2 linked regions of the Longispora fulva genome follow. Each later gene encodes a partner of the first gene's protein in a complex. Links are inferred from orthologs where the notes say so. Each region holds a gene or a part of one and is shown on either strand. Other genes may lie near its edges. The genes, in order: ctaE and ctaD.

Region 1 (15,027 bases):
AGACGACCTTGCCGTATTCGGTGTTCGCGGCGTTCCAAGGAGGCAGGAGCCGGTGGTCGACAACTCTCCCGGTCATGGGATGGGCCTGCGGCGTATCGCCGGACTGGCCGGTGGTGGCATCGCCCTCGTGATGCTGCTCGGCGGCTGCACGGTCGACGACGCGTTCCACTTCGGTTGGCCCAAGGGTGGCATCACCCCGCAGTCCCAGCGCATGTACGACCTGTGGATCGGTTCCGTGGTCGCCGCGTTCGTCGTGGGCATCCTGGTGTGGGGCCTGATCTTCTGGTGCATCGTGCGCTACCGGAAGAAGGGCGACGCGTTGCCGCCGCAGACGCGGTACAACGCGCCGATGGAGGTGCTGTACTCGGTACTGCCCTTCCTCATCGTCGCCGTGCTCTTCTACTACACCGCGATCGCGCAGACCTACGTCAACAAGATCGACCCGAACCCGGCCGTCACGGTCGAGGTCGTGGCGTTCAAGTGGAACTGGCAGTTCCGCTACCTGGGCCAGAACGGCCCCGACGGCCAGCCCGTCGACACGATCGGCTCGACCGACTACGTGCCGGTCCTCGTGGTGCCGGTCGGCAAGACGATCGAGTTCAAGCAGGTCAGCAAGGACGTCATCCACTCCTTCTGGGTGCCGGAGCTGCTGTTCAAGCGGGACCAGATCCCGGGCGTCACCAACAAGTTCCAGGTGAAGGTCGAGAAGACCGGCGCGTTCGTCGGCCGGTGCGCCGAGCTGTGCGGCACGTACCACTCGATGATGAACTTCGAACTTCGGGCCGTCACGCCGGAGAACTACGAGAAGTTCCTCGCGGCGAAGAAGGCCGGCAAGAGCACCCCCGAGGCCCTCGAGGCCGCGGGCGAGGCGCCGATCGCCGTGACGACGGACCCGTTCAAGACCAAGCGCGACGCGCGTACGACGAGCTGAGCGGGGCGTAACCGATGAGGACCGAATACAAGATCTTCGGCATGGTCGCCGTGTTCATCTACGCGTCGGCCGGGTTCTACGCGTGGTACTCCGACCACTACATGGTCACCGAGGCCAGCATCGACGGCCCGCAGAAGCACATGGACTGGATCGGCGTCGTCGCCCTGATCCTGTCCGGCACGCTGTGCATGATGTGCGCGCTGTACTTCTGGTTCGTGGCGCGCCGGATCGACCTGCGTCCCGAGGACCGCGAGGAAGCGGAGATCCACGAGGGCGCCGGCGAGATCGGCTTCTTCTCCCCGGGCAGCTACTGGCCGTTCGGCCTGGCGCTGTGCGCGGCGCTGACGGGCATGGGCATCGTGTTCTGGAAGCCGTGGCTGATCGGCCTCGGGTTCGTCATGATCCTCACGGCGACGGCCGGCCTGCTGTTCGAGTACTACACGGGCGCGCAGAAGGCCTTCGAGGCCGGGCACCCGGGCGAGCACCCCGAGCACATCTAGCAGCAGACACGAGAAAGGCCCCCGCTTCGGCGGGGGCCTTTTCTGTTGGGCGGCGCGGGCGGAGCCCGTTCGGCGGTGCCGGGGCGCTGACGTCTGTCCTGCCGGGGGCCCGGAACTACTCGGCGGCGCGGGCCGTGTTCGCCGCGGCCACCCAGCGCTCCAGCAGCAGCTTGGCCGCCCCGGAGTCGATGGCCTCGGCCGCGCGCTCCAGACCCCGACGCAGCGCCCCGTGGAGGTCGCTGAGGCCCTCGTGGGCCGCCAGGCCGGCTGCGGCGTTCAGGACGACGGCGTCGCGCACCGGGCCCGTCTCACCGGCCAGCAGCCGGTGGGTCACGGCGGCGTTGAAGTCCGCGTCGCCCCCGCGCAGCGCGTCGGTGTCGGAGCGGGGGATGCCGAAGTCCAGCGCGTCGAGGACCGTCTCGGTCACCCGGCCGCCGCTGACGGCCCAGATCCGGGTCGGCGCGGAGGTGGTGAACTCGTCCAGGCCGTCCTCGCCGCGCATGACGAGGACGGAGTCGCCCCTGCGGGCGTACACCTCGGCCATCACCGGGGCCATGGACTCGTCGAAGCAGCCGACGGCCGCCGCGCGGGGCCGGGCCGGGTTGGCCAGTGGGCCGAGGAAGTTGAACGCCGTGGGCACGCCCAGCTCGCGGCGGGGGACGGCGGCGTGCCTCATCCCCGGGTGGAACCGGGCGGCGAAGCAGAACCCGATGCCGACCTCGCGGACACAGGTCGCGACGCCCGCCGGCCCGAGGTCGAGGGGGATGCCCAGGTGTTCGAGCAGGTCGGCGGCCCCGCACAGCGAGGAGGCCGACCTGCTGCCGTGCTTGACGACCCGGGTACCGGTACCGGCGATGACCAGCGCGGCCATCGTCGAGATGTTCACGGTGTGGGCACGGTCACCACCGGTGCCGACGATGTCCACCGCGTCGCGGTCGACGTCGACGTTCGGGGCGTGTTCGAGCATCGACCCGACGAGACCGGTCATCTCGGTCGCGGTGGGGCCCTTCGCCCGGAGCGCGACCGCGAATCCGGCGATCTGCGCTGGCGTGGCCTCCCCGGACATGATCTCGCCCATGGCCCAGGCGGTGTCCGCGCTGGACAGCTCGTCGCCGGACAGCAGCGTCGTGAGCAGGTGCGGCCAGGTGCGGGTGCCCATGACGGCCTCCGGGATGAGGGGGGCTGGCTAGATCTTTCGCTTGCGGAGCAGGTCGGCCACGATGCCGGCCGTCTCCATCGGGTCGATCGGGTGCAGGATCGTCGCCTCGACGTTGGCGTAGGAGGCCAGCCACCGGTCGGCCGCCCGCGCGATCACGAGGAGCACGGGGGGAGAGTCGGTGTAGTCGTCCTTCACCTGGCGGGCGATGCCCAGGCCACCGGCGGGGGCCGCCTCGCCGTCGAGGACCAGCAGGTCGATCTCGGAGCCGTCCAGGGTGCGCAGCACGGCGCCGTGGGTGTCCGCCTCGACGAACGTCACCTCGACGTCGTCGGCGGGCCGCGGGCCGATCGCGAGACGCATCCGCTCGCGGATGAGCTGGTCGTCGCTGTACAGCAGGACGGTGTACTTCTGAGCAGTCATCTCGCCAGGCTCCCACGGGTGCGGGTATGGAACGATCGGATCGTACTAGTCGCCGCGACACGCGGTTATTCCCACCCCGGCGTACCCCGGGGCGATCTAGGGGCAATAATGGCCCCGTGACAGCCGCCTCAGCCATCGAGAAGAGCCGGATCCACTCCCTGACCCGTCCGAACATGGTCAGTGTGGGGACGATCGTCTGGCTCTCGAGCGAACTCATGTTCTTCGCGGCTCTGTTCGCGATGTACTTCTCCATCCGAGCAGCCATGCCGAACGCCCACCCGGGTCTGTGGGAGCAGCAGACGGAGAAGCTCAACGTGTCCTACGCGTTGGTCTTCACCGTCATCCTGGTCCTGTCCTCCGTGACCTGCCAGTTCGGCGTGTTCGCTGCGGAACGCGGGGACGCGCACAAGCTGCGGATCTGGTTCACGATCAGCTTCCTCATGGGGTTGGCGTTCGTGCTGGGTCAGGCGAACGAGTACCGCAACCTGGTCATGAACGAGGGCATCAGCCTCCCCGGCGACGGGTACGGCACGGTGTTCTACCTGACGACCGGCTTCCACGGTCTGCACGTGACCGGCGGGCTCATCGCCTTCATCTTCGTGATGATCCGCACCACGCTCTCGCGCTTCACGCCAGCGCAGGCGACCTCCGCGATCGTCGTGTCGTACTACTGGCACTTCGTCGACGTGGTCTGGATCGCCCTGTTCGCCATGATCTACTTCCTGAAGTGACGATGAACCTCGTCGAGCGACCGCAAGGTGACGACATGACCTCAGAGAAGCCACCTGTCCGCCGCGTGCCGAGCAAGTTGCGGCGGCGGATCGGTGCCGCTGCCAGGATGCTGGCCGCGCTGGCCCTGGCCGGCGGTGTCTACGCAGCGCTGATCCCCAGCTCTCAGGCGGACGACGGCGCCAAGGCGACCCTGTCGGCCAAGGCCGAGGAGGGTAAGCGGCTCTACGACGTCAGCTGCATCAGCTGCCACGGCCGCAACGGCGAGGGCGTCAAGGACCGCGGGCCGAGCCTGATCGGCGTCGGTTCCGCCGCCGTCGAGTTCCAGGTCGGCACCGGTCGGATGCCGATGGCGGCCCAGGGCGCCCAGGCCCAGCGCAAGGCGCCCGTCTTCAACGACGAGCAGACCAAGGCGATCGGCCAGTACATCCAGGAGCTGGGCGGTGGTCCGCAGCTGCCGGGCGAGTACAAGAGCGACAACCTCGCCAACGGCGGCCGGTTGTTCCGGGTCAACTGCTCCCAGTGCCACGGGTTCACCGGTGGCGGGGCGGCCCTGTCCTCCGGCAAGTTCGCGCCGCCGCTGACGGAGGCCACCTCCGCGCAGCTGTACGGCGCGATGCTGACCGGTCCGCAGAACATGCCGGTGTTCGGTGACAACCAGCTCACTCCGCAGGAGAAGAAGGACGTCATCGCGTACGTGGAGTACATGCGGTCGGACCAGGACCCGGGCGGCTTCGGTCTGGGCCGGCTCGGCCCGGTCACCGAGGGCCTGGCGATCTTCGTGGTCGGCATCACTTTCTTGATCTTCGCAAGCCTCTGGATCGCAGGGAAGTCATGAGCAGTCAGGACAACAACAGCACCTTCGACCCGGATGACCCGTCGCTGACGCGGTTCGACCTGGTCCGTGAGGGGGCGCGGCGCGACGGGGTGGAGATCGTCCACTACGAGCCGCGGTTCCCCGTCCCGGGCACCAAGGCGGAGAAGCGGGTCGAGCGCAACATCGCGGCCTGGTTCCTCGCGACGGGCGTCGGCGCGCTCGTCTTCGTGGTGGCCTACATCTGGTGGCCGTGGGAGTACAGCGCCGGCTCGGGCCGGGACAAGTTCTACACCCCGATCCTCGGCCTCGGCCTCGGGCTCGCCCTGCTCGGCCTCGGCGCCGCGCAGATCATCTGGGCCAAGCGGCTGCTCCCCTCGGAGATCGCGGTCCAGGAGCGGCACAACGACGTCGACACCACCGAGCAGAAGCTCACGGGCGCGACGCTGCTCAACATGAACGACGAGCTCGGCGCGACCCGGCGTCGCCCGCTGCTCAAGGGCGCGCTGGCCTTCGGCATGCTGCCGCTGGGCGCGGCGGCGATCGTGCCGCTCGGCGGCATGATCAAGGACCCGCACAAGAACCAGGACCTGATGAAGACCGGGTTCGACGCGAAGTCGTACAACGACGGCAAGGCGGTGCGGCTCGTCCGCGAGGACGGCACGCCGATCCGGCCGGAGGACGTCAGCGTCGGCGGCCAGCTCACGGCCTTCCCGGGCGTCGAGGGCGGCACGACGAACAAGCACGCCGACTCGCCGACGCTGCTGATCCACCTGCGCGACGGTGACGCGACGGAGACCCGTAAGAACCTGGCGAACAAGCCGGTCAACGCGCTGACGAACCCGGATGACCCCAACAGTGGGGGCATGTGGGAGAACTTCGTCGCGTACTCGAAGATCTGCACGCACCTGGGCTGCCCCGCGAGCCTGTACGAGCAGCAGACGAACCGGCTGCTGTGCCCGTGCCACCAGTCGCAGTTCCAGATCACGGACAACGCCAAGCCGATCTTCGGCCCGGCGACGCGGCGGCTGCCGATGCTGCCGATCACGGTCGACGAAGAGGGCTTCTTCGTCGCCAAGTCCGACTACAAGGTGCCGGTCGGCGCGGCCTTCTGGGAGCGGCCATGAAGACGAAGAAGATCGACCTCGCCACGCTGCCCAAGCGCAGCGCGCTGCAGATCGACGAGCGGTTCCATGTCGCGAGTCCGATGCGCAAGCTGTTCAACAAGGTCTTCCCCGACCACTGGTCGTTCCTGCTCGGTGAGATCGCGCTCTACTCGTTCATCGTGCTGCTGCTGACCGGTACGTTCCTCAGCCTGTTCTTCGACCCCTCGATGGAGGAGGTCGCGTACAACGGTGTCTACACGCCGCTGAAGGGCATCGAGATGTCCAAGGCGTACGAGTCGACGCTGGCGATCTCGTTCGAGGTCCGCGGTGGTCTGATCATCCGCCAGATGCACCACTGGGCAGCCCTGCTGTTCATGGCGGCGATCGTGATCCACATGCTCCGGGTGTTCTTCACCGGCGCGTTCCGCAAGCCGCGCGAGGCCAACTGGATGATCGGCTTCCTGCTGTTCTGGCTGGGCTTCATGGAGGGCCTCTTCGGGTACTCGATCCCCGACGACGGCCTGTCCGGCACCGGTCTGCGGGTCATCAACGCGATCACCCAGTCGATCCCGGTGATCGGCTCGTGGGCAGGGTTCGCGCTGTTCGGGGGCGAGTTCCCCGGCACCGTGATCATTCCGCGGTTCTACATCCTGCACGTGTTGATCTTCCCGGCGATCATTCTCGGGTTGATCGGCGCGCACATGGGTCTGCTGGTCAAGCAGAAGCACACCCAGTGGCCGGGCCCGGGTCGGACCAACGACAACGTCGTGGGCGTCCGGATGTTCCCAGGGTTCGCCATGAAGGGCGGCGGCTTCTTCATGATCACCTTCGCGGTGATCGCGTTCATGGGCGGTCTGTTCCAGATCAACCCGATCTGGCTGTTCGGTCCGTACCAGGCCTCCGTCGTCTCCTCTGCCAGCCAGCCCGACTGGTACGTCATGTTCCTCGACGGCATCGCCCGCCTCTGGCCGGCGTGGGAGATCAGGGTCTTCGACCACACGATCCCGCCGATCTTCTGGGCGGCGGTGATCCTGCCGGGCGTCATCGTGAACCTGGGCCTGCTGTATCCGTTCCTCGAGGCCCGGTTCATGAAGGACCACGCGCACCACCACCTGTTGCAGCGGCCGCGTGACGTGCCGGTGCGTACGGCGCTGGGCGCCATGGCCGTGGCGTTCTACATGGTGTTGTTCCTGTCGGGCGGCAACGACGTGATCGCCCAGCACTTCGACATCAGCCTGAACGCGATGACATGGGCCGGTCGGATCCTGCTGCTGCTGGCCCCGCCGGCGGCGTACTGGATCACCTACCGGATCTGCCTCGGCCTCCAGCAGCACGACCGCGAGGTCCTGGTGCACGGTATCGAGACGGGCATCATCAAGCGGGCCCCCGACGGCCGCTTCTACGAGGTGCACCAGCCGCTCGGCCCGGTCGACGACCACGGCCACGGCACGCTGGACTACAAGGGTGCCGCGATCCCGAAGAAGATGAACAAGATCGGGGCCCTCGGGCCGGCGGTCAAGGGCTTCTTCGTGCCGCGTGAGGTGCCGGCGCCGCGCAAGAAGGAACTGGTCGACAAGAAGTAGTAGTCACGACAGAAAGGGCCCCACGCGAGCAGCGTGGGGCCCTTTCTGGTTGTCAGGCGAACTTCACCGTCAGGGTGTCGATGGCCTCCCGGGCGGCCGCCAGGGCCGCGGCGGGGGACTCCGCCCGCGCCACGGCCAGCCCGGCCCGGTCCCAGGAGCTGCGCAGCTCGTGCACCCGGCCGCCCGGCTGGACGAGCATGTCCACCTGGAGCACGCCCGGCCCCTGGCGGGCCTCGTCGAGGCCGTCGACGCTGAGCACCTCGCCCGGCTCGGTGTGCAGGAACCAGATGGCCGCGCCGGCCGGGGCGTCGACGGGGACGGCCCGCGACGGGGTCCCGCCGCGCATCACCTCGAAGTAGTACTCGACCATGTTGAAGGACCAGGCCTCGCGGATCAGGTCCATGATCATGTCGCCGGGCATCCGGCCGGCGCACTCGACCAGGTAGATCTCGCCGTCGCGGACGATCCATTCGCAGTGCACGAAGCCGGTGTCGAAGCCGACGGCGTCCAACAGCCGGACGGTCTCGGCGTTCAGGGCGTCGGTGAGGGCCGCCGGGATGTCGGCCGGGACGATGTGCCCGTTCTCCACCGGCTTCGGCCCCGGGATCAGCGCCTTGGCCGTGACGTTGCCGAACAGGGGCGCCCCGCCGCGGAGCACCATCTCGACGCTGAACTCGTCACCCTTGACGTACTCCTCGACGAGCATCCGCAGCGGCATCGCCCGGTCCGGGGTCGCGATGCCCTCGTCCTGGTCGAGGCAGTCGGTCCAGCTGGCGTCGATCTCGGCCGGCTCGGCGAGGATCCGGGTGCCGATCGCGGCCTGCCGGTTCGCCGGCTTGAGGATGGCCGGGCCGGGGTGCGCGGCCATGAACGCGTGCACCTCGTCGGGGCCGGCGACGGGGACGGACGCCGGGTTGGCGATCCCCGCCGCGCGGGCCACGAGGCGGAGCAGTTCCTTGTCGCGCAGGAGGGTCGCCGCGCCGTAGGTGGAGCCGGCGACGCCGTACCGTTCGGCGAGGCGGGCCGCGAATGGCACGGCGTAGTCGACGGCCGGAATGATCGCCGACGGGTTCAGATCACGGTACCGGTGAAAGAACTCATCGGCCGCGGCCGGCAGGTTGAAGTATTCGAATTCGATCGTGTCGGCGACGCAACGGGCTTCTGCGACCTTCGGTGCGGCATCCTTCTTCCGGAACACGTCGGGCTCGTCGACAATGATGACAGAGTCGGCCGGTTGGAACGTTTCCATGGTCCTGAGCAGGGCAACCACGAATCCGACCACGACAACGGGGCCAGTACTCATCGGCGGGACCTCCATGTATTCACTACTGTCGTTCCCGGTTCCCGGAAAGTAAACGCGACATAGCAAAATGGAACTCCGCCGGGTCGAAGAGTGTCAAGGGTTCGCCACTAATAGCAATGCGTTAACACTGCAAAGCGGTCCTGCATGGACAGATGCAATTTAGGGGAGGAGAAGGTTCAGGTCCCCGAACTCGTGCCACAGGTACCCGGCCCCGACCGCCGCCGTGTAGCACCGGTCGAGCAGGTCGGTGCCGCAGATCGCCGCGAGCATGTCCAGATGGGACGCGCGCGGCTCGTGCAGGCCGGTGAGGAGGCCGTCGACCACCCGCACGCCCCGCTCCGGGGTGATGATCAGGTCGGTCCAGCCGGCCGTGGCCGCCACGGTGCCGTCGGGCCGGACCGCGCTCTCCAGCGCCCGGACGGCCGTGGTCCCGACCGCGATGATCCGGCCGGTCGCCTGGTTGACGACCCGCGCGGTGTGCTCGGAGACCGCGAACCGCTCCGGGTACGGCCGCTCGTGCGCCTCCGGCGACGCCACCCCGGTGTGCAGGAGCACGGGCACCACGAGCACGCCCGCCGACACCAGCCGGGTGACCAGCTCGTGGGTGAACGGCCGGGCGGCGCTGGGCATCTCCGCGCTGCCCGGTTCGGTGCCGAACACCGTCTGGTAGGAGCTGAGCGGCCAGGGCCGCGGGACGTAGCCGTACCGGATCGGCTGGCCGTGTCTGCCCAGGTAGGCGGGGACCGGGCCGTCTGCGTCGATGAGGGCGTGCCAGAGCCGGCCCCGGGAGTACGGCGCGGTCAGGGTGACGGTCGCGCCGCCGGGCAGGGCGAGGACGTCCCCGGACCGGGCCGCGGAGTACTGCGCGAGCCCCCGGCGCAGCTCCACCAGCCACTGGCCGTCGGGCAGCTCGGTGGAGAAGTGCACCGACAGCTCCGAGCCGGGGACCCGCACGGCGGCGGGCATCGTGGCCGAGGTGTTCACGACGAGCACGTCGCCGGGTTCGAGCAGGTCGGGCAGGTCGGCGAACCGGTGGTGGGCGACCGCGCCGGAGCCGGCCCGGCCGACGAGGAGCCGGACCCCGTCGCGGGTCAGGCCCCGGGCCTCCGGCGGGTCGTGCGCCTCCAGCTCGGCGGGGAGGACGAAGTCCAGGACCGTCACGTCTCACTCCAGATCATCAGGGGGGTGCCGTCGGGGCCTCGCAGGTCGAAACCGAAATGCCCCCGGGGGTACCGGGCCGGGGCCCGCCCGCCGAGGCGGCGGTGTTCGGCGAGCACGGCGGCGGGGGTGGCGAACTCGAAGGCGAGCGGGGCGGGTCCGGGCCCCGGCGCCGGCCCGTTCGACCCGGGCGGGGTCTGAGTGCCGGGCTGGGGCCCGGCGGCGTCGGGGAGCCGGGCGGCGCGGTCATACGTGACCAGCTCGACGAACGCCGGCCCCGGGACCCGCAGCACCACCCCCCGCTCCCCGTCGCGGTCCCAGCCGTCGACCTGCTCCAGGCCGAGCGCGGTGTAGAACCGCGTCGCCGTGTCCAGGTCCGCCGTCTCGTACGGCAGCCACAGCCCCCTCATGCGAGCCGCACCCGACCGGACGCGGGCCGGTCGCCGAGCAGCTTCAGGAACGCCGGCACCACGGAAGCCGGCTCGGGTCGGTCGCTGATGTCCTCCCCCGGGTACGCCTCCTGGTGCATCCGGGTCCGCAGGTCACCGGGGTCGACCCACCAGACCCGCACCCCGGGCTCCTCGACGGCCAGGACGCCGCTGAGCAGGTCCAGGGCGGCCTTGCCGGAGCCGTAGCCGCCCCAGCCCTCGTACGGGACCACGGCCGCGTCCGAGGAGATGTTGACCAGGGCCCCGCCCCGAGCCCGCAGGGTCGGGAGCGCCGCCTGGGCGAGGGCGAGCGGGGCGAGGACGTTGACCTCGTACACCGCGCGCAGGGCGTCGATCGGCAGGTCGGCGACCGGCGGCAGCGGGCTCGGGCCGAGGATGCCGGCATTGTTGACCAGCAGGTCTACCCCGCCGAGTTCGTCGGCGGCGGTGAGCACGGCCTCGCGGTGCCACGCGTCGGTGACGTCGCCGGGGACGGCCACCGCCGAGCCTGCGGGGAGCAGCCGGACGGCCTCGTCGAGGGCCTGCGCGCCCCGGGCGGTCAGGACGAGGTTCCAGCCGGCGTCGGCGAGGCCGGTGGCGAGGGCCAGGCCCAGGCCGCGGGAAGCGCCGGTGATGATGGCGACGGACATCGCGTACCTCCTGAGTGGGTGTGTTCTCGACGCTATGGCGGCCGGGAGCGCCCGCCATCGGGCCCGGGTCGGCCGGGGCCTGCGACTTCTGACCTAGGTCCCCGGCCCGATCCCGGCGGACCGCCCGCTCGGTACGGTGGGGACATGAGCGAGAGCGGGCGCGGCGGGGCGGGCGCGTGAGTTCCCTGGACCGGGCGGAACTGCGCGAGGTGAGCGCGGCCGTCCTCGCCGTCACCTCGCACCTGTCGGCCCGCGACGTGCTGCAGACGATCGTCACGTCGGCCCGCAAGCTGCTGGGCGCCCGGTACGCGGCCCTCGGGGTGCCCGACGCCGCCGGCTCGTTCGCCGAGTTCGTGGTCGACGGGATCACCGACGAGGAGTGGGCGGCGATCGGCCCCCTGCCCCGCCAGCACGGGGTGCTCGGCGCGATGCTGCACGACCCGAAGCCGGTCCTGCTCGACGACATCCACGACCACCCGGGCTTCGAGGGGTACTGGCCGGCGGCCCACCCTGACCTCAGGGCGTTCCTCGGCATGCCGATCACCGACGGCGACGAGATCCTCGGTGGCCTGTACCTGGCCAACAAGCCGGGCGGGTTCACGGCAGCCGACTCCGAGCTGCTGACCCTGCTGGCGGCGCACGCCGCGATCGCCCTGGTCAACGCCCGCCTGTACGAGCGGGGCCGCGAGCTGTCCATCCTCGAGGAACGGACCAGGATCGCCCGCGAACTGCACGACGCCGTCACCCAGAAGCTGTTCAGTCTCCGGCTTACGGCGGAGGCGGCCAGCACCCTCCTGGAACGGGACCCGGCCAGGGCCGCCGAGCAGCTCGCGACGGTCCGCCAGCTCGCCGCCGAGGCCGTGGACGAGCTGCACGCCGTGGTCACCGGGCTGCTGCCGGCGGAGCTGGCCGGCGACGGGATGGCCCTGGCGCTGCGCAAGCACGTCGAACTCCTCGACCGGGTGCACGAGGCCTCGGTGTCCTTCACGGCCGGTGATCTGCCGAAGCTGTCCCCGCCGCAGCAGGAGGCCGTGTTCCGGATCGCCCAGGAGGCCCTGCACAACGCGCTGCGGCACTCCGGGGCCGCCGCGGTCGACGTGGCGTTGTTCGCCCGCGACCGGGTCGTCTACCTGCTGGTCTCCGACAACGGCCGGGGCTTCGACCCCACGGAGGCCGGACGGGCGACCCGCCGGCTCGGCCTGGCGTCGATGCGGGACCGGGCCCGGGTGGCCGGCGGGAAGCTCACTGTCGCGTCCGGGGCCGGCGGGACGACGATCCGGATGGAGGTGCCCCTCGATGGCCGGTGACCGGATCAGGGTCATGATCGTCGACGACCATCCCGTCGTCCGGCAGGGCCTGCGCACCTTCCTCGAACTCCAGGACGACATCGACGTCGTGGGCGAGGCTGGCGACGGCGACGAGTGCGTGACCGTCGCCGAGGAGTTGCGCCCCGACGTGGTCGTCCTCGACCTGAAGATGCCCGGCGCCGACGGGGTCGCCGCGCTGCGCGGACTCCGGGACCGCGGCAACCCGGCCCGGGTGCTGGTGATCACGAGTTTCACCGAGCCGTCGGCTGTCCTGCCGGCCGTGCGGGCCGGGGCCGCCGGCTACGTCTACAAGAACATCGACCCGCCGGCCCTGGCCGCGGCGATCCGGGCCGTGCACGCCGGACACGTGCTCCTGCACCCCGATGTGGCCCAGCTGCTCGCCGCCGGCGAACGCCCGGCCCCCGACGCCAGGCTCACCGCCCGCGAGCGCCAGGTCCTCGTCGAACTGGCCAGGGGGCGTTCCAACCGTGAGGTGGCCCGGGAGCTGGGGCTGGCGGAGAAGACGGTGAAGACCCACGTCAGCGCGGTGCTGACCAAGCTGGGCGTCCAGGACAGGACCCAGGCGGCGCTGTACGCGGTCCGCCACGGTTTCCTGGACTAACTTCGCACCTGGTCTGGGCGGGGCCGACGCGTGTCGGGTCGGCCCCCGCCGTAATCAGAGAAAAGGGTTTGATCTACTGCTGCGCCGCGCCGTTGACCTTGGCGGCGTCCACGACGAAGACGAGCGTCTCGCCGCCCTTGATGCCGCTGTTGCCCTGCGCGCCGTAGCCCTTGTCCGCCGGGATGATCAGGAGGCGGCGGGAGCCCTGCTTCATGCCGATCAGGCCCTCGTTCCAGCCGGCGATGACCCGGGCCTGGCCGACCGGGGCCACCTGGAAGGTCTGGCCGCGGTTCCAGGAGGCGTCGACCTCTTTCTTGTTGGACCAGGTGACCAGCAGGTACTGGGTGTCCACCGCGTCCCCGGCCTTCACGACCGGATCCTTGCCCGGGGTGAGGTCCTTCATCAGGAGCGTGGTCGGCGGGGTGCAGGTGTCCGGGATCGTCACGGTCGGCCGCTTGCCGGCCTCGCCGCCGACCTTCACGTCGTCGGCCGTGCACACCGTCTTCGCGCCGGCTCCCGCTGCCGGGGCGTCGGCCGCCGGGGCCGGGTCGGTGCCGCAACCGGCGGTGGCGACGGCCGTGATGGCCAGGACAATTGCCGACAAGGTTCCGCTACGCATGCCAGGAACCCTAGGCCATCCCGCCGCCCGTGACGACCACCCGGTCAGCCGTCGCGCCGGATGCGCCCGGTTGCCGGGGCGCATCCCGGCCAGGGGCAGCTAGACGGAGGTGATCTCCACGCCGCGCCAGAACGCGACGCGGTCGCGGACGTGCTCGGCGGCCTCGAAGGGCTCCGGGTAGAACCAGACCGCGTCCGGGTTGGTCTCGCCGCCCACCGAGATCGAGTAGTAGGACGCGAGGCCCTTCCAGTGGCAGGTGGTGTGCGTGTCACTGTCGGTGAGGTGCTCCCAGCGCACGGCCGCTCTCGGGAAGTAGTGGTTGCTCTCCACGATCACCGTGTCGTCGGACTCCGCGATGACCGTGCCGTTCCATGTCGCCCGCATGACCATGGCCCCGACTGTAGCGCCGTCGAAGCCACCCCGACCACGTTCCGCAACTCGGACATGTTCCTCTTGTGGGCATGACTTCGACACTGGGTAGTGCGGCGTTCCGTGCGGACTACGGGGTGCGGCACGCGTACCTGGCCGGGGCGCTGCCCTCGGCGGTGACCTCCGTGGAACTGTGCCTGCGACTCGGCACGTCCGGCCTGCTCGGCTTCTACGGGGCCGAGCACATGCCCCTGGCGGCGGTCGACGCGGCCCTGGACGAACTGCGCGGCACGCCCTTCGGCATGGAACTGCCGGCGGCGCACGAGGCGGACCTGGTGGACCGCTACCTCGACGCCGGGGTCCGGTTCGTCGACGCGACCGGGTACACGGCCGTGACCCCGGACCTGCTGCGGTACCGGTTCTCCGCCGGGCCCCGCCAGCTCCTCGTCAACGTGGCGTCCCCGGCCGCGGCGGAGCCGTTCCTCCGCCCGCTGCCACCGGGCGCCGGGCTGCCGGTCGACGTCCTCGGCCTACCGGTCGCCACCGACATCGCCGTCCTCGGCGGCAACGTCGCGCACCTCCTCGCGCTGGTCCGGATGCGCGACCGGTTCGGCTCGCCGACCCGGATCGGGTACGGCGGCGGGCTCGGCACCCCGGAGGGCGTCGCCGCGGCGTTCCTGCTCGGGGCGGACTTCGTGGTGGCCGGTTCCGTGAACCATCCCACCCCGGAGGCCGGCGCGACCGACGAGGCCCGCGACGCGCTGGCGGCCCTGGACGTGTCGTCCGGTTCCCCGGTGGGCGCGTTCAACCACGACGTCCGGGGGACGCCGCTGGCCGACTGGCGCAACCGGCACGTCGATGTGCTCGCCGACCATCTGATGGCGGGAGCCGCGAGGATTCTCGCCGGATCCAGATAGGATTCCTGGCGCACGCCGCGCCCGCAGTCCTGGAGGACCCATGTCAAAGCCCCGCGTAGCACTTCTCGCGTTCTGTGTCGCGACGGCGGCGCTCGTCGTCCAGACCCCGGCGCACGCCGCCCCCGGTTACGGGCACCAGGTGACCGTGCTGAAGGGCGCCGACCAGCCGAAGCCGCACTCGGCGGCGTCCTTCTCGCCCGGCGGCCCGACCGCGGCGTCGGCCTCGGGTGGCGGCTGCCAGAACGTCTCCGACGCCCGGCCGTGCATCAGCTACAAGGCCGCGTCGAAGGCGCTGTGGGGTGACTTCTACCTCAACTCCCGGACCCGGGGGGAGTGCAAGGCCAACGTGTTCATCTTCGTCAATGGCCAGCCGAGGTACCAGTACACGGTCGACACCTACAGCCTCGGGCAC
Region 2 (15,084 bases), 1.9 Mb from region 1 along the record:
CCACCGGGACAGGGGCATCGTGTCCGTCGGACTGAACGCGGCGGCGTTGGTGAACGACACGTACAGGTAGTCGAGGAACTGCGGGTGCCAGCCCTTGCGGGCCACGTTCGGCGTGGCCATCTGCGGGAACAGGAAATCCGGGTCCGGGCACCTCGCCTTCGACCGCGCGGCCGGCCCGCCCCGGTCGAGCTCCCAGAACCACAGCGCGAACACCACCACGTTCGTCACCCACACGCCGGCGCCGTTCAGCAGCAGCACCGGCGGGTCGGCCGGCGCGTGCCCGGTCGCGATCATCCAGACCAGCCGGCCCGCCGCCCACGCCGTGATCAGGCTCGCCACCCCGATCAGCCCCAGGCTCGCCGTCCGGATCATCTTCGACTCGCGGGTGAACCGGGTCGGGTTCGCCGCGAACAACGCGACGAGCAGCACGCACTCCACCCCAGGCAGCAGCCACCACGGCTGGAACGTCAGCTCCTCGCTCAGCGCCACCTGCGCCGCGATCATCACGGCGACCGCCGCGCTCGCCGCCAACCGGTTCTCGCCCGGATGCGGGTCGGCGGTCCAGGTCGTCATGGGCTCCATTGTCACCCCGGATCCGTGGTCGTGTCGGTCCCCGCTGCTAATGTCCGCAGATCAGGAGGGACACGGACGTGACGGAGCTCGCCGAACGGCTGCGCTGGCTGCGGGGCGGGGCCGCGCCGGTGCGGTACACCGCACGGACCATCGCGGCGCTGACCGCCAATCCCGGCTGTGCGCGGCGCGGTCTGCTCGACGCCGCCGGGGTCGACAAGTCCGCCCTGGCGGCCCGGCTCGGGCACCCGGCGCGGTTCGGCCAGTCCCGGTTCGCCATCACCCGCACGCTCGGCTTCGAAAACCGACTGAAAGCAGACGGGTACGCGGAGCTGCTCGCCGCCGTCGGCCTCGCCGGAGCCGAGGTCGTGACCGTCGAGCTGACCCTCGACATCGCCGGCCTGCCCGCGGCCCTCGAACCCGACCTGGTCATCCTCCGCGCCGGGGGCCGGCTGCACGTCGTGCAGATCAAGTCGTTCGCCGTCATCGACGGGCAGGCGCCCGGCGACAAGGTGGCCGCCGCCGCCCGGCAGGCCGCGGTGCACGTCCTGGCCCTGCGCCGCCTCGGCCACGACACCGACCACGAGGTGTCCCTGGTCTGCCCGGAGAACTTCTCCAACGCCCCCGTCGCCCACCGGGTCGACGTGCGGCGCGAGCTGGGCGTCCTCGAACGCCAGCTCGCCCGGCTGGTGGGCGTCGCGGACATCGCTGCCGGACTGCCTGACGGGGCCACGGCCGACGACGCGGTGGCCACCGTCCCCGCGCGGTACGCGCCGGAGTGCCTCGCGGCCTGCGAGCTCGCCTTCTACTGCCGGCAGGAGGCCCGGTGCGCGGGGGAGACCGACACCCTGGGCCGGGCGGTCCGCGACGCGCTCGGCGGGATCGCCTCCGTGGGCGAGGTGACGGCGATCGCCGGCGGCGCTCCGTCGACCGAGCATCCGGAGATCGCGGAGCTGCTGGTGGCGGCCCGGGAGCTTCGCGCGGGTGCTCCGGTCGGTCAGCCGGAGGGTGACCGGTGAGCCTGTTCCAGGCGCTCGCCAAGGTGGACGCGCTGGCCGCCGGGCGGGCCCAGCCGATCGCCTGCGTCCGGCACGTGCACCTCGACGACCGGCCGCTCGTGCTCGTCCCGGTGGCACTGGCGGGGGAGGCCGCGGCGCCGCTGGCGATGATGCTCGGCACGGACCGGGCGGAGCCGGTGCTGCTCGTCGTGCCCCAGCCGAGGGACCGCGCGCTGCGGGCCGAGTTCTTCGAGCGGCTGACCCAGGTGGTGACCGGCTTCGTCGGAGATCTGGGCGGCCACGTGGCCGACGATGCCCCGACCGACGGTGCGGAGAGTGTCTCCGAGCTTGCCGGTGGCCTGCCCGACGTGCAGGTCGTCGTGCCCAACCGGGCCGGGGTCGACTTCCTCCGGCTGCTCGGCCGGGCCACCCGGTTCCGGGACGGCGACCGGATCGGCCGGTGGCTGACGTTCCTCGCCGACCGGGCCGAACACCCGGACTCCTGCCTGCTCGTGGCGGCCACCGAGGCGCTCACCGACCACTGGGCCACCGGCCAGAGTTCCGTCGAGGACGCCCACCTGGCCGGCGTCCTGGGCTGGATCGACGGCCGGCCCGGCGACGAGGACCTCACGGCCGGGCCGACGACGGACCCCGACTTCGACAACCACACCCTTGCCCCGCTGGTCGACGCGTACGACGGGGGCGATCCCGGGGCCGTGGCGCAGATCGAGAAGGCCCTGCACGGGCTGCTCGAACCGGTCTGGGCCCAGGTCTGGCACGCGATCGACCTGCTCCGCGCGCTCCCCGAGGCCCGTAGTGTCCCGGAGCGCTGGCTGTGGGACGTGTCGGAGTACGCGGGCTTCCTCGCCCAGCACGCGCCCCAACCGATCCGGGACTCCCCGGTGGCCGCCGCCGCGCGCCTGGACCGCCTCGAACGGACCCAGGCCCGGGTCGAGGCCCAGCGCGCGTTCGACGACCCGCTCGTGATGGCCGGATACCAGCTGACCGGCGCGGCGTTCCGGGGCACGGTGGTGGCCACGGAGCCGGAGCGCAAGGAGGGCCGGAAGCTGCGGCCCCGGATCACGGTGGCCACGGACCGGCCGGTCCACCTGAGCGGGACCGTGACCAGTCCGACCCGCCGGGCGCAGGCTGCGGAGATCACGGAGATCGACGGCCTGAATGTGGTGTTGACGCTGACCAGCGGCATGGGGCGCGGGGCGGTCCCGGCGGCCGGTAGCGTGCCGGAGGTGGGCGAGGAGCTGGTGTACACGTCGCTGAGCGAGGCGTTCCAGCGTTCAGCGGCGTTCCCCGACGAGACGCCGTGGACGCACGGTGGTTGAGGCGATTCTGGCTGATCTGGACTCGACGGCGCACCGGGGCGTCGTGGTCGACTCCCCGCCGGGGGCCGGCAAGTCCACCCTCGTGGTGCGCGCCGCCCTGCACCTGCGGGGCGACCTGATGATCGTGGCGCAGACCAACGAGCAGGTCGACGACCTGATCGACCGGCTCGCGACGAAGGATCCGCTGGTGTCGATCGGCAGGCTGTCCTCGTCGGCGTACCGGCCGTCGGCCCGGGTGACCAGGGACAACGTCACCATCGGCCAGAAGGTCGCCCAGCTCGACGGCTCGCGGATCACGATCGCGACGGCCGCGAAGTGGGGCACGTTGACCGAGGGTTCGTGGCCGTGGGCGATCGTGGACGAGGCGTACCAGATGAGGTCTGACGCCCTGTTGCGGATCGCGCCCCGGTTCGAGCGGGCGCTGTTCGTGGGCGACCCGGGGCAGCTCGACCCGTTCTCCACCGTGGAGGCGGAGCGCTGGGCGGGGCTGTCGTGGGATCCGTTGCAGAGCGCGGTGTCGGTGCTGCTGCGGCACAACCCCGAGCTGCCGGTGCACCGGTTGCCCGTATCCTGGCGGCTGCCGACCTCGGCGGCCCCGGTCGTCGCGGAGGCGTTCTACCCGTTCACGGGGTTCACCTCCGGCACCGGCCCCGACGACCGGCGCCTGGACCTCGGCCCCGGCTCAGGCTCCGCCCTCGACCGCGCGCTCGACCTGGCCGCCGACACCGGCTGGGCGCTGTACGAACTCCCGGCCCGGCACACCGTCCGCACCGACACCGAGGCGGTGGACGCCGTCGCCGACCTCGCGGCCCGTCTGCTGGCCCGCGGCGCCGTCGGGCACTCCGAGCAGGGTGCGTATCCCCTCACACCGGAGCGGCTCGCGATCGGGGCCGCGCACCGCGACCAGGTGGCGGCGATCCGCGCGGCCCTCGCCGACCGGGGAGTGGCCGTCACGGTGGACACGGCCAACCGGCTCCAGGGTCGCGAGTACGACGTGACGATCGTCCTGCACCCGCTGTCGGGGCGGCGGGACGCGACGGCGTTTCACCTGGAGTCCGGCCGGCTGTGCGTGCTGACGTCCCGGCACCGGCACGCGTGCCTGGTCGTGGCGCGGGCCGGGATCGCGGAGCTGCTCGACGCGCATCCGGCGGCGGGGCCGGTGGCGCTGAACGTGCCGGTGAAGTTCCCGGACGGCTGGGCGGCGAACCAGACGATGATGGCGCACCTGGAATCCCACCGCGTCCCGGCGACCTGACCTGGTCCTTCGCCGGGCCGGCCGGGCCGGCGCGGCCGTGGACCGGTCAGGCCCGGAAGCTGACCTCGGTGCCGTCCGCCCGCCGCAGCTCCCCGCGCCGCACATAGTCCCCGAGGGCCCGCTCCAGCTGCGGGTCCTCCCAGTCGGCCAGCAGCCACAGCCTCCCGGTCCGCGCCGCCTCCGTGACCAGGGTCAACAGCCCTGCCGCCGTGTGCGGCTGGCCGGTGAGCTCGGCCCGGCGCATCAGCCGCTCGAAGAGCTGTTCGCACCGGCGCAGCTGGGCGAGGCTGAGCTGTCGGCGTTGGATCGGGTCCGGGTACTCCACGAACTGGTACAGCGACAGGCTCGCCCGGGTGTGGTGGAACAGGTCCTCGCCCCGGCCCCGGGTGGCCTCGATCTCCTGGAACAGCCGGTTCTCCCGGACGGCGAACCGGATGTCGTCGCCGGGCTGGGCGGCCTGCCGGGCGGCGGCGACGGCCAGGACGCCGATCCCGGCGAGCGGGGCGAGGAGGCACAGCAGGGTGTCGTCGCCGGTGGAGCTCGCGTAGAACACGGTGACGAAGGCGAGCAGGCAGGCGGTCACCGCGGTGGTCCGCGCCGCCGTCCGCATCAGGCCTCCCGGTCATCGAGTCCTGTCCACATTAGGAGGCGCGGACGATTCGGGCCACCCGGTTGACGCGGCCGTGCCCATCCCGCAACCGACCAGGCCCGCATCCTGGGACGGTGCGCGTCTTCCGGGACGCGCTACCGGCCGGCGTTGTGCCTGCTCACCTGTCGCCCCGAGATCCGCGTCGCGAGCCCCGGCGCCAGGCGGGCTCCCCACCACGCCACCCGCCCCGACCACGGTGCCACGATCAGCGCCTTGTTGCGGGCCACACCTCGGAGGATGTCGCGGGCGAGTTTCTCCGCGGAGTACAACGGAACGGGGATCTTGGCTCTGACCTCGCGGCCGATGCTGGTGCCGGGCATGCCGGGGTTGACGTTGTCGAGCAGCGGGGTGTCGACGAAGCTGGGGCACACGGCGCTGACCCTGATCCCCCGGGGTGCGGCTTCGGCCCGCAGCGCCAGGCTGAGGCCGACTACGGCGTGTTTGGTGGTCGTGTAGGGGGCCATCAGGGGCGCGGGGGTGAGCCCGGCCAGGGAGGCGGTGTTGACGATGTGCCCGTGCCCCTGCGCGAGCATCAGCGGGTACGCCGCGTGCACCCCGTGGATCACGCCGCGCAGGTTGACGTCGATGGTGCGGTTCCAGTGTTCGAGGGTGAGTTCCTCGGCGACGCCGCCGGTGGCGATGCCGGCGTTGTTGAAGACGACGTCGATCCGGCCGTGCCGGTCCCAGGCGTCGGCGTAGGCGGTCTGGACGGCTGCGGCGTCGGTGACGTCGAGTTCGACGGAGTCGCAGCCCAACGCGGAGGCGACGACGTGGGTGGCGGGGGAGATGTCGGCGATGACGACCCGGGCGCCACGCGCGACGAGTTCGGTCGCGAGGGCCAGGCCGATGCCGGACGCGCCGCCGGTGATCAGGCAGATCATGGTTTCACCTCGTAGTGGGCGCGGTTGAGTCGGCGGGTGGCGGTGCGGTAGCTCCAGGCGAAGCCGGGCCAGATGCTGCGGTTGACCCCGTGTTCGTCGAGGTACCAGCTCCGACAGCCGCCGGAACTCCACACGGCGGACCGCAGCTTGGTCTGGATCTCGTCGTTGAAGGCGCGCTGGGCCGGCAGTCGGACCTCGACGGTGGCGGCGTTGTCGAGGAGCGCGAGGGCCTGCATCACGTACCGGACCTGTTGTTCGATCATGAATACGACGGAGTTGTGCCCGAGGCCGGTGTTCGGCCCGAGGAGCACGAACGCGTTGGGGAAGCCGTGGATGGCGATCCCGAGGTACGTCTCGATGCCGTCCCGCCACGCGTCGACCAGGTCGAGCCCGTCCCTGCCGGTGATCCGCTGGCCGTTGAGGGCGTCGGTGACGTGGAAGCCGGTGCCGTAGACGATGACGTCGACCTCGCGGTGTTCGCCGTCCTCGGTGACGATGCCGGTCGGGGTGACGTGCGAGATGCCGTCGGTGATCAGGTCGACGTGCGGCCGGTTGAGGGCCGGGTAGTAGTCGTTGGAGATCAGGATCCGCTTGCAGCCGATGGTGTAGTCGGGGGTCAACCGGGCCCGCAGGTCGGCGGACGGCACCTGTCGGCGCAGGTGGGCCCGTGCGACCATCGCGGCGACGCCCATCAGTCTGGGGTGCACGAAGCCGAGCGCCCTGCTCTCCAGCCGCCAGAAGATGGTGCCGCGGTAGAGCTTCTGGACGGCGGGCAGCGCCCGGTAGAGCGCCTGTTCCCAGCGGCCGATCCTGCGGTCGGCCTTGGGGATGATCCACGGGGGTGTGCGCTGGTAGACGTCGACCTTCGCCGCCGTGGCCGCGAGCCGGGGCACGAACTGGACGGCGCTGGCCCCGGTGCCGATCACGGCGACCCGTTTGCCCTTCAGGTCCACCCCGTGGTCCCACTCGGCCGAGTGGAAGGCGCGGCCGTCGAAGGTCTCCAGACCCTTGATCTTCGGGTACGACGGCAGGTGCAGCGCCCCGATCCCCAGCACCACGGCCCGGGCCTTCACGGTCTTCCCGTCGGCGAGGGTGACCGTCCAGTGGTCGTCGGCGAACGTCGCCCCGGTGACCTCGGCCCCGTACCGGATGTGCCGGGTCACGCCGTACTTGTCGGAGGTGGCGCGCAGGTAGTCCCAGATCTCCTCCTGCCGGGGGAAGGCCCTGGTCCAGGCGGGGTTCTGCTCGAAGGAGAAGGAGTACATGTGTGACTGCACGTCGCAGGCGCAGCCGGGGTAGGTGTTGTCCCGCCAGGTCCCGCCCAGGTCGGTGGCCTTCTCGAGGATCACGAAGTTGTCCCGGCCGGCCTTCTTCAGGGCGATGGCCATGCCGAGCCCGGAGAAGCCGGTCCCGACGATGATCACGTCATACATCCATCCTCCTCTACTTGTCGGTAACATACCCTCCTTACCTACTCATGGGTAGGGTGTGACTTGGAGTAGCCGCACGATCTCTCGGCGCGTTTTTGCCACCCGTTGGGGTGGGAGTCGCCCTGAAGGACTATTCTGCGTCCGGGATACGGCCAGGCTATTTCTGGCCTGCCAGTACATCAGCAGCGATGGAGGACAGATCGTGACTGCTGTCGAGCCGAAGCCGATAGTGACCCGCCCCTGGCCAGTGCACCAGGGCGTGAAGGGTTCGGCGTTCGCCCGGCTGCTCCGGACCACGGACGCGAAGCAGATCGGGATCATGTACATGGTCACGGCCTTCGCGTTCTTCATCATCGGCGGCTTCCTGGCCCTGTTGATGCGCGCGGAGCTTGCCCAACCCGGTGGCCAGTTCCTGTCGGCGGAGCAGTACAACCAGGCGTTCACGATGCACGGCACGATCATGCTGTTGCTGTTCGCGACGCCGATCGTGTTCGCCTTCGGCAACTACATCGTGCCGTTGCAGATCGGCGCGCCCGACGTGTCGTTCCCCCGGCTGAACGCGTTCGCCTACTGGCTCTACCTGTTCGGCGGCACGATCGTCGTCGCGGGTTTCGCCACCCCGAACGGCGCGGCCGACTTCGGGTGGTTCGCCTACTCCCCGCTGACCGACGTCGCGCACTCCCCGGGTGCCGGCGCGGACATGTGGATCGTCGGCCTGATCATCTCCGGTCTGGGCACGATCCTCGGCGCGGTCAACATGGTCACGACCATCCTGACCCTGCGCGCCCCGGGCATGACGATGTTCCGGATGCCGATCTTCACGTGGAACCTGCTGGTCACCAGCCTCCTCGTGCTGATGGTCTTCCCGATCCTGGCCGCGGCCCTGTCGGGGCTTGCCGCCGACCGCATCCTCGGCGCGCACGTGTTCGACTCCGAGACCGGTGGGGCCATGCTCTGGCAGCACCTGTTCTGGTTCTTCGGGCACCCCGAGGTGTACATCGTGGCGCTGCCGTTCTTCGGCATCGTCTCCGAGATCTTCCCGGTCTTCTCCCGCAAGCCGATCTTCGGCTACAAGGGCCTGGTCGGCGCGACGCTGGGCATCGCGGCCTTGTCGATGACGGTGTGGGCGCACCACATGTTCGTCACCGGCCAGGTGCTGCTGCCGTTCTTCAGCCTGCTGAGCTTCCTGATCGCGGTCCCGACCGGTATCAAGTTCTTCAACTGGATCGGCACCATGTGGCGCGGCCAGCTGACCTTCGAGACGCCGATGCTGTTCTCGCTGGGCTTCCTGGTCACGTTCCTCTTCGGTGGTCTGTCCGGCGTGCTGCTCGCGGCCCCGCCGATCGACTTCCACGTGTCCGACACGTACTTCGTGGTGGCCCACTTCCACTACGTGCTCTTCGGCACGATCGTGTACGCGGTGTACGCCGGCATCTACTTCTGGTTCCCGAAGATGTTCGGCCGGATGCTCGACGAGCGCCTCGGCAAGGTGCACTTCTGGCTGACGACGATCGGCTTCCACACCACGTTCCTCGTGCAGCACTGGCTGGGCACGGAGGGCATGCCGCGTCGGTACTTCGACTACCAGGAGCGCGACGGCTTCACCACGCTGAACCAGATCTCCACGATCGGCGCGTTCATCACCGGCATCTCGACCCTGCCGTTCCTGTGGAACGTGTGGAAGTCCTACAAGGCCGGCCGGACCGTCACCGAGAACGACCCGTGGGGCTACGGCGCCTCGCTGGAGTGGTCGACGACCTGCCCGCCGCCGCTGCGTAACTTCGACTCGATGCCCCGGATCCGCTCCGAGCGCCCCGCGTTCGACGAGAAGTTCCCGGAGCTGGTGCCCGGTTACAAGCCGCCGGCTGTGGCCGGTTCCAGTACGGAGTAGGTAACGATCGTGATGCGGGCCCTTCCCCAGTCGGGGGAGGGCCCGCATTCTGTTCCAGTGTTGATCAACAAGAACTACACCCGCCTATGGATCGGGCAGGTCGTGTCGCTGGTCGGGGACATGGTCTTCGACACCACTCTGCTGCTGTGGGTGGCCACCGTGCTGCTGGCCGGCAAGTCCTACGCCCCGGCCGTGTCCACCGCCGTGCTGGTGGTCGCCTCGGCGGTCACGTTCATGGTCGGCCCGCTCGCCGGGGTGTTCGTCGACCGGTGGGACAAGAAGCGCACGATGCTCGCCGCCGACCTGACCCGCGCGGGGCTGGTGGCGGTGCTGGCCGGGGTGGCGTTCCTGCCGAAGGGCACGGTGCCGGTACCCGTCATCCTGGTTCTGACCGGGGTGATCGTCGCGCTGACCACCGCGGTGTCGATGTTCTTCGGCCCGGCCCGGTTCGTCATGATCAACGATGTGGTGCCGGCGGACCGGCGGGGCAAGGCGTCCAGCTACGGCCAGACCACCGAGGCCCTGGCCACCATCATCGGCCCGCCGCTGGCCGCCCCGCTGCTGATCGGCTTCGGCCCGCAGTGGGCGCTGGCCCTCAACGCCGTGTCGTTCCTCGTGTCGTTCGTGGCGATCCGCGCGATCCAGGCCCCGCCGGCCCCGCCCGTCGCGAAGACCGAGAAGCAGGGGGTACGCGGTGAGCTGTTCGCCGGCCTGCGCCTCTTCGGCACGAACACGTTCCTCCGCGCGCTCCTGATCATGATCCTGCTGCTCCAGCTCGGGGCGGGCGCGCTCAGTGCCCTGGCCGTCTACTACGTACCGGAGAACCTGCACGCCGATCCGAAGTGGTACGGCTTCCTCGGCGGCACGTTCGGGGCCGGCATCCTGGTCGGCGCGTTCCTCGGTGGCATGGTGGGCGACAAGGTCGGCCACGCGCGGATGATCCGCGGCGGGATGCTGGTGTTCGCCGGGGCGTTCGCGCTGTACTCGCAGGCCACCAGCCTGTGGCTCGCCCTCGTCGCGTACGTGCTCCTCGGGCTCGGGATCGGCTCCACCAACTCCAATATCGGCCCGCTGCTGATGGCGATCGTGCCGCGGGAGTTCATGGGCCGGGTGTCGGCCGTGATGGGCCCGGCGAACCGGGTGGTCGCGATCGTGTCCATGGTCGCCGCCGGGCTGGTCGCGAGCTGGCTGGGCGCGGGGTTCCACCTGACGGTCGCGGGGGTCGCGTTCGGTCGGCTGGACGCCGTCTTCACCGTGGCTTCGGCGTTCGTGCTGGCCGGCGCGGTGTACGCGTTCTTCGCCCTACGTGGTGCGGATCACCCCGCGGCGGCCGAGCCGGTGGCGGCCGACGCCTAAGCTGATCAACGTGACGGCCTCTTTCTTCACCGACCAGTACGAGCTCACGATGGTGTCCGCCGCCCTCCGCGACGGCACCGCCGACCGGCCTTGCGTGTTCGAGGCGTTCGGTCGGCGGCTGCCCAACGGCCGGCGGTACGGCGTCGTGGCCGGCACCGGCCGGTTCGTCGAGCAGCTGCGGGACTTCCGGTTCGACCACGCGGAGCTGGAGTTCCTCGCCGCCCGGCGGATCGTCGACGACCGGATGGCCGAGTGGCTGGCCGACTACCGGTTCACGGGCGACATCGACGGCTACGTCGAGGGCGAGCTGTGGTTCCCGGGTTCGCCGCTGCTGACCGTCACGGGCACGTTCGCCGAGTGCGTCGTGCTGGAGACCCTGCTGCTGTCGATCCTCAACCACGACTGCGCGATCGCGGCGGCGGCGGCCCGGATGGTCACCGCCGCGCGGGGCCGGCCGATCATCGAGATGGGCTCGCGGCGCACCCACGAGGCGGCGGCGGTGGCCTGCGCGCGGGCGGCGTACATCGCCGGGTTCGCGTCCACGTCCAACCTCGCGGCCGGCCAGCGCTACGGCGTGCCGACCGCCGGCACCGCCGCGCACGCCTTCACCCTGCTGCACGACGACGAGAAGGCAGCCTTCACCTCGCAGGTCGCGACGCTCGGCGAGGGCACCACCCTGCTCGTGGACACCTACGACATCCGGCAGGGCATCCGCAACGCCGTCGAGGTGGCCGGCCCCCGGCTGGGCGCGATCCGGATCGACTCGGGCGACCTGTCGGTGATGGCCCAGCAGTCCCGCGACCTGCTCGACGAGCTGGGCGCCCCGGACACGAAGATCGTCGTGTCCGGCGACCTGGACGAGTACGCGATCGCGGCGCTGGCCGCCGAGCCCGTCGACGCGTACGGCGCGGGCACCGCCGTGGTGGTCGGCTCCGGCGCGCCCACGGCCGGCCTGGTCTACAAGCTGGTCGAGGTGGACGGCCGCCCGGTCGTGAAGCGCAGCGAGAACAAGCCGAGCATCGGGGGCCGCAAGACGGCGGTCCGCCGGCACAAGCCGACCGGTACGGCCACGGAGGAGGTCATCGTCTCCCAGGGCGCGCCGGACCCGATGGCGGGCGACCGGGTGCTCCAGCGCCCGTACGTCCGGGGTGGCGTCGTCGTGGGCGCGCTGCCTACGCTGCAGGAGAGCCGGGCGCACCTGCGCGACTGCCTGATCTCCATCCCCTGGGAGGGGCTCAAGCTGTCGCCGGGCGATCCGGCCATCCCCGTCACCGTGACCGGAGGCCACTAGCGATGCGCGCACTGATCATCGTCGACGTGCAGAACGACTTCTGCGAGGGCGGTTCCCTGGCCGTGGCCGGCGGCGCCGCCGTCGCCGCCGGGGTCACCGACGCTCTGCGGTCCGGTGGGGCCGACCCGATCGAGCTGCGGCCCGGGCGCTGGGACCACGTCGTCGCCACCCAGGACCACCACATCGACCCGGGGTCCCACTTCAGCGACACCCCCGACTACGTCGACTCCTGGCCGGTGCACTGCGTCGTCGGTACCCAGGGCCAGGAGTTCCACCCCGCGCTGGACACCGACCGGATCGAGGCGGTGTTCCACAAGGGCGAGTACGCGGCGGCGTACTCCGGCTTCGAGGGCTCCGCCGAGGGCGTCACCCTGACGCGGTGGCTCCGTGAACGCGGTGTCACGGAGGTCGACGTCGTGGGCATCGCCACCGACTACTGCGTGCGCGCGACCGCCCTGGACGCGGCCAGGGAGGGCTTCGCGACGACCGTCCTGACGGCCCTGACGGCAGGCGTGGCCCCGGAGTCGACGGACCGGGCCCTGGCCGACCTGCGCGCCGCGGGCGTGACGATCGCCTGAGAGCATGAGCGCTGTCATCGGGTACCCGGATTGGCAGCGCTCTTTGGCTCGCCCCGGACGATCCCCAGGACGGTGACGACAGGTGGGGTAGCGTGGTGGGGTGAATCCAGAGCGTGCCGGCTGGCTGGAGCCGGCTGAGTGGTACGCGAGCCTGCCGAGTTTCCTGGCGTCGGCCACGGCGGTGATCACCGATCCGCAGAGCCGGGTGCTGCTGGTCAAGCCGAACTACCGTGAGCACTGGAATCTGCCGGGCGGAGTGTTGCAGGGCGATGAGCCGCCGAATCTGGCGTGTGCCCGGGAGGTCCGTGAGGAACTGGGTGTCGAGCCGGTGCTGGGTGCGTTGCTGGTCGTGGACTGGGTGGCGCCCACCGATATCCGCCGGGCCTGGTTCGGATTCGTCTTCGACGCCGGCACAGTCGTCTCGCCGGACGACATCGCGTTGCAGAACGACGAGCTGGACGGGTTCGAGTTCGTCGAACCCGCTGAGGCGTACTCCAGACTGACGAGAAACACCGCGGACCGGCTGCGCAGCGCGCTCGGCGCGAAGGCCACCGGGCGGACGGTCAACCTGGTGAACGGGACAGTGGTGTCCGCGTCGGCCTGATCAGCGCCAGCCAGTCGATGACCGCCGCGACCTTTGCGTACGGGGTCAGGGCCTTGGTGTATTCGGTGAACCGCTCGCCGAGCCGCCGCGACCGCAACTGCGCGGACATTCCGTGTGCTCGTGTGGCGGTGGCGCAGGACTCCTCGACCCGGCCGAGGCCAAGCAGTACCCGGGCATGCAGGATCAGGTGCAGTGCGCGGGCTCGGGAGCTGTCGGCGGGCAGGTCCAGGGCCTGCTCGGCATAGCTGTTCGCGGCGGTGTGGTCGCCGAGGTCGTGCAGGCTGTGCATGATCGCTCCGTGCCGGTGCGCCGGGCTGGCGGCACCCAGCCAGGCCGGGTTTACCTCGGGTCTGGCGCGCTCCAAGGCACGCTCCGCCATATGGAGCGCGGCCCGGCAGGCGTGTGGCTCGCGTGCAAGGGCGTGTCCTCGCGCTTCGGTGGTGTGCAGTTGAGCGATCAATGCGGCAGGTGCCCGGCCGTGGGCAGCGGTTGCTCCGGCACGGGCGAGTTGGGCTGCGGTCGCGCCGTCGCCGAGGTAGACGTGCTGGTTGGCCAGGTTGGACATGATATATGCGCCGAGTGCCAAGTTTCCGGCGTGATGCGCTAGACCGAGGGCTTGGATGGTGTAGCGCTGGCCGAGGCCGTGGTCTGCCGAGTCGAACACCATATAGCCGAGAATGTGGGTCAGGTCGGCCGCGGCGGCGAACAGCGCGCGGCCGGTTGCATCGTCGTAGCGGCCGTGCAGCATGGGTGCTACCTGCTGGTCGAGGTAGTCGGCCAGCCAGCTGCGGGCGTGACCACCGCCGAAGCGGCGGTCGAGTTCGGCGAATGTCTCCCTGTCAGCGGCCAGCCGTTCCAGGTCCGCCTGACCGATCCGAGAGCGTCGTGCCCCGCCCGTGATGGTGCCGGGCGGGGAGAAGACCCACCACCAACCGGCTTGTGCGCTCGCGGCCGTTGAGAAGGAGTAGGCGAGAAAGTCACGGCGCTGCACCGTTCGCCTCCACAGGGCGGTAGCGGTCTCTACCGTCTGGCTGGGGCTGGACGGCACGGTGAGGAAGTCCCCGTCAGCGAACAACGATCCGGCAGGCACCTGTCGATGCAGTCGGGTGGTGAGCACCCCAGCGATGATCTCCGGGATCGGCGGTGCCGGTACCGCACCGCGCAGCCATCGGTTCACAGAGCTGGAGTCGTACCGCAGTTCCAGCCCGTAGGTGCTGCGGCCGGTGAGGTTGATGTGCCGGGCGAGCGCGGCGTTGCTCAACCCGCTTTCGATGATGAGCCTTTCCAATTCGGTGTTGCTGATCTGTTTGGACTCGACGGCCACACCGCACCCCCTCGGAACCGACCCGATCCGTAGCGGCTCCGGGACACCAGGCAGTGCAAACGGTACCGACCTTGTTGGCACCCGTCGAGAGGTGCACAACCCCGCACAAGGCCACGCATGTTGGCACCCTGCGGCGCTATGGCGTACACCTCCCGGAACCGTCAGCCCCCAGCTCAGACTGGCCCTGGCCGCGGAGCATTCGGTCCGCACAGGACTCCGGGAAGGAGTGAGCAATGAGCGTCTACTTCGACGGCGAGAAGCCGGATGACAACGAGGACCAGGAGCAGGGCGAGGAGTAGTCAGCAGGCAGGGAAGCCGGGACAGCTTCGTAGGGCTGTGCCCGGCTTCCCCCAACCCCGAAGGGCTAGGACCCATGTTCAAGGCAACCCCTGAGCAGCTCAAGGCGCTGGGCGAGAAGATCACCGGCTTTCTGTACAGCTACGGCCCGAACGAGGTTGACGCCGTGCTGTTCATGGACGCTGACGGGAAGTTCGGCCATTGCGAGGGGCCGGAGGCTGCGGCGGGCTGTGAGTGGCTGGTCAACCGGGCCGGTGTGGACCGGCTGATGGTCCTGCACAGCTATACCCTGTTGGACCTCAGTCGGGCTGACGGACTGGACGCGTTCGCGGAGCTGGTGGCCGAAAGCGTGTGGTTGCCGTGAGTGGCCCGACGCGAGAGCTTCCGATCATCGACCGGCACCCGACGCGCCGTGTCTACCAGGCGTCCGTGAGTCGGCGCGATCGGATGGTCGCCGTGACGGAGGGCGCTTGCCTACCGGTCGTGGTGGTCTTCGGGTGCCTCTTGCTCGCGTACGGGATCGCTGCGGCGTTCCGCTTGCTGCCGTAGCCATGGCCGACCACAGAGAACCCCGACACCCCGCACTGCTCGCCCTGGCGCTCCTCGGTGTGGTGCTGGCC

The links.
Region 2: the proteins of ctaE (region 1) and ctaD are in contact, whole or in part, in a solved structure (PDB 7CUB), measured with the Escherichia coli proteins. The link is inferred for Longispora fulva from one-to-one orthologs.

Annotation. Positions count from the first base shown.
Region 1 is NZ_JADOUF010000001.1:5,291,200-5,306,226, reverse strand. The notes cover bases 2,055-4,933. They hold ctaE (aa3-type cytochrome oxidase subunit III), read left to right. Parts: upstream 2,055-3,126; coding sequence 3,127-3,741; downstream 3,742-4,933. Other genes in these bases: qcrA (cytochrome bc1 complex Rieske iron-sulfur subunit), read left to right, coding at 4,574-4,933; qcrC (cytochrome bc1 complex diheme cytochrome c subunit), read left to right, coding at 3,777-4,577; IW245_RS23815 (hypothetical protein), read right to left, coding at 2,618-3,010; trpD (anthranilate phosphoribosyltransferase), read right to left, coding at 2,055-2,590. Outside these bases: ctaC (aa3-type cytochrome oxidase subunit II), read left to right, coding at 80-931; IW245_RS23825 (cytochrome c oxidase subunit 4), read left to right, coding at 946-1,431; more of trpD, read right to left, coding at 1,547-2,054; more of qcrA, read left to right, coding at 4,934-5,680; qcrB (cytochrome bc1 complex cytochrome b subunit), read left to right, coding at 5,677-7,242; IW245_RS23790 (ATP-grasp domain-containing protein), read right to left, coding at 7,295-8,545; IW245_RS23785 (S-adenosylmethionine:tRNA ribosyltransferase-isomerase), read right to left, coding at 8,705-9,706; IW245_RS23780 (VOC family protein), read right to left, coding at 9,703-10,113; IW245_RS23775 (SDR family NAD(P)-dependent oxidoreductase), read right to left, coding at 10,110-10,781; IW245_RS23770 (GAF domain-containing sensor histidine kinase), read left to right, coding at 10,958-12,088; IW245_RS23765 (response regulator), read left to right, coding at 12,078-12,710; IW245_RS23760 (FKBP-type peptidyl-prolyl cis-trans isomerase), read right to left, coding at 12,784-13,329; IW245_RS23755 (DUF427 domain-containing protein), read right to left, coding at 13,429-13,713; IW245_RS23750 (beta/alpha barrel domain-containing protein), read left to right, coding at 13,791-14,615; IW245_RS23745 (hypothetical protein), read left to right, coding at 14,656-15,027. UniProt on the Escherichia coli protein: Cytochrome bo(3) ubiquinol terminal oxidase is the component of the aerobic respiratory chain of E.coli that predominates when cells are grown at high aeration.
Region 2 is NZ_JADOUF010000001.1:7,197,346-7,212,429, forward strand. The notes cover bases 6,734-9,669. They hold ctaD (aa3-type cytochrome oxidase subunit I), read left to right. Parts: upstream 6,734-7,325; coding sequence 7,326-9,014; downstream 9,015-9,669. Other genes in these bases: IW245_RS33290 (flavin-containing monooxygenase), read right to left, coding at 6,734-7,126; IW245_RS33300 (MFS transporter), read left to right, coding at 9,072-9,669. In the rest of the region: IW245_RS33260 (hypothetical protein), read right to left, coding at 1-573; IW245_RS33265 (hypothetical protein), read left to right, coding at 651-1,589; IW245_RS33270 (hypothetical protein), read left to right, coding at 1,586-2,908; IW245_RS33275 (AAA domain-containing protein), read left to right, coding at 2,901-4,163; IW245_RS33280 (hypothetical protein), read right to left, coding at 4,210-4,773; IW245_RS33285 (SDR family NAD(P)-dependent oxidoreductase), read right to left, coding at 4,908-5,693; more of IW245_RS33290, read right to left, coding at 5,690-6,733; more of IW245_RS33300, read left to right, coding at 9,670-10,370; IW245_RS33305 (nicotinate phosphoribosyltransferase), read left to right, coding at 10,381-11,661; IW245_RS33310 (isochorismatase family protein), read left to right, coding at 11,664-12,239; IW245_RS33315 (NUDIX domain-containing protein), read left to right, coding at 12,340-12,843; IW245_RS33320 (NsdA family TPR-like regulatory protein), read right to left, coding at 12,803-14,167; IW245_RS33325 (hypothetical protein), read left to right, coding at 14,541-14,828. UniProt on the Escherichia coli protein: Cytochrome bo(3) ubiquinol oxidase is the terminal enzyme in the aerobic respiratory chain of E.coli that predominates when cells are grown at high aeration.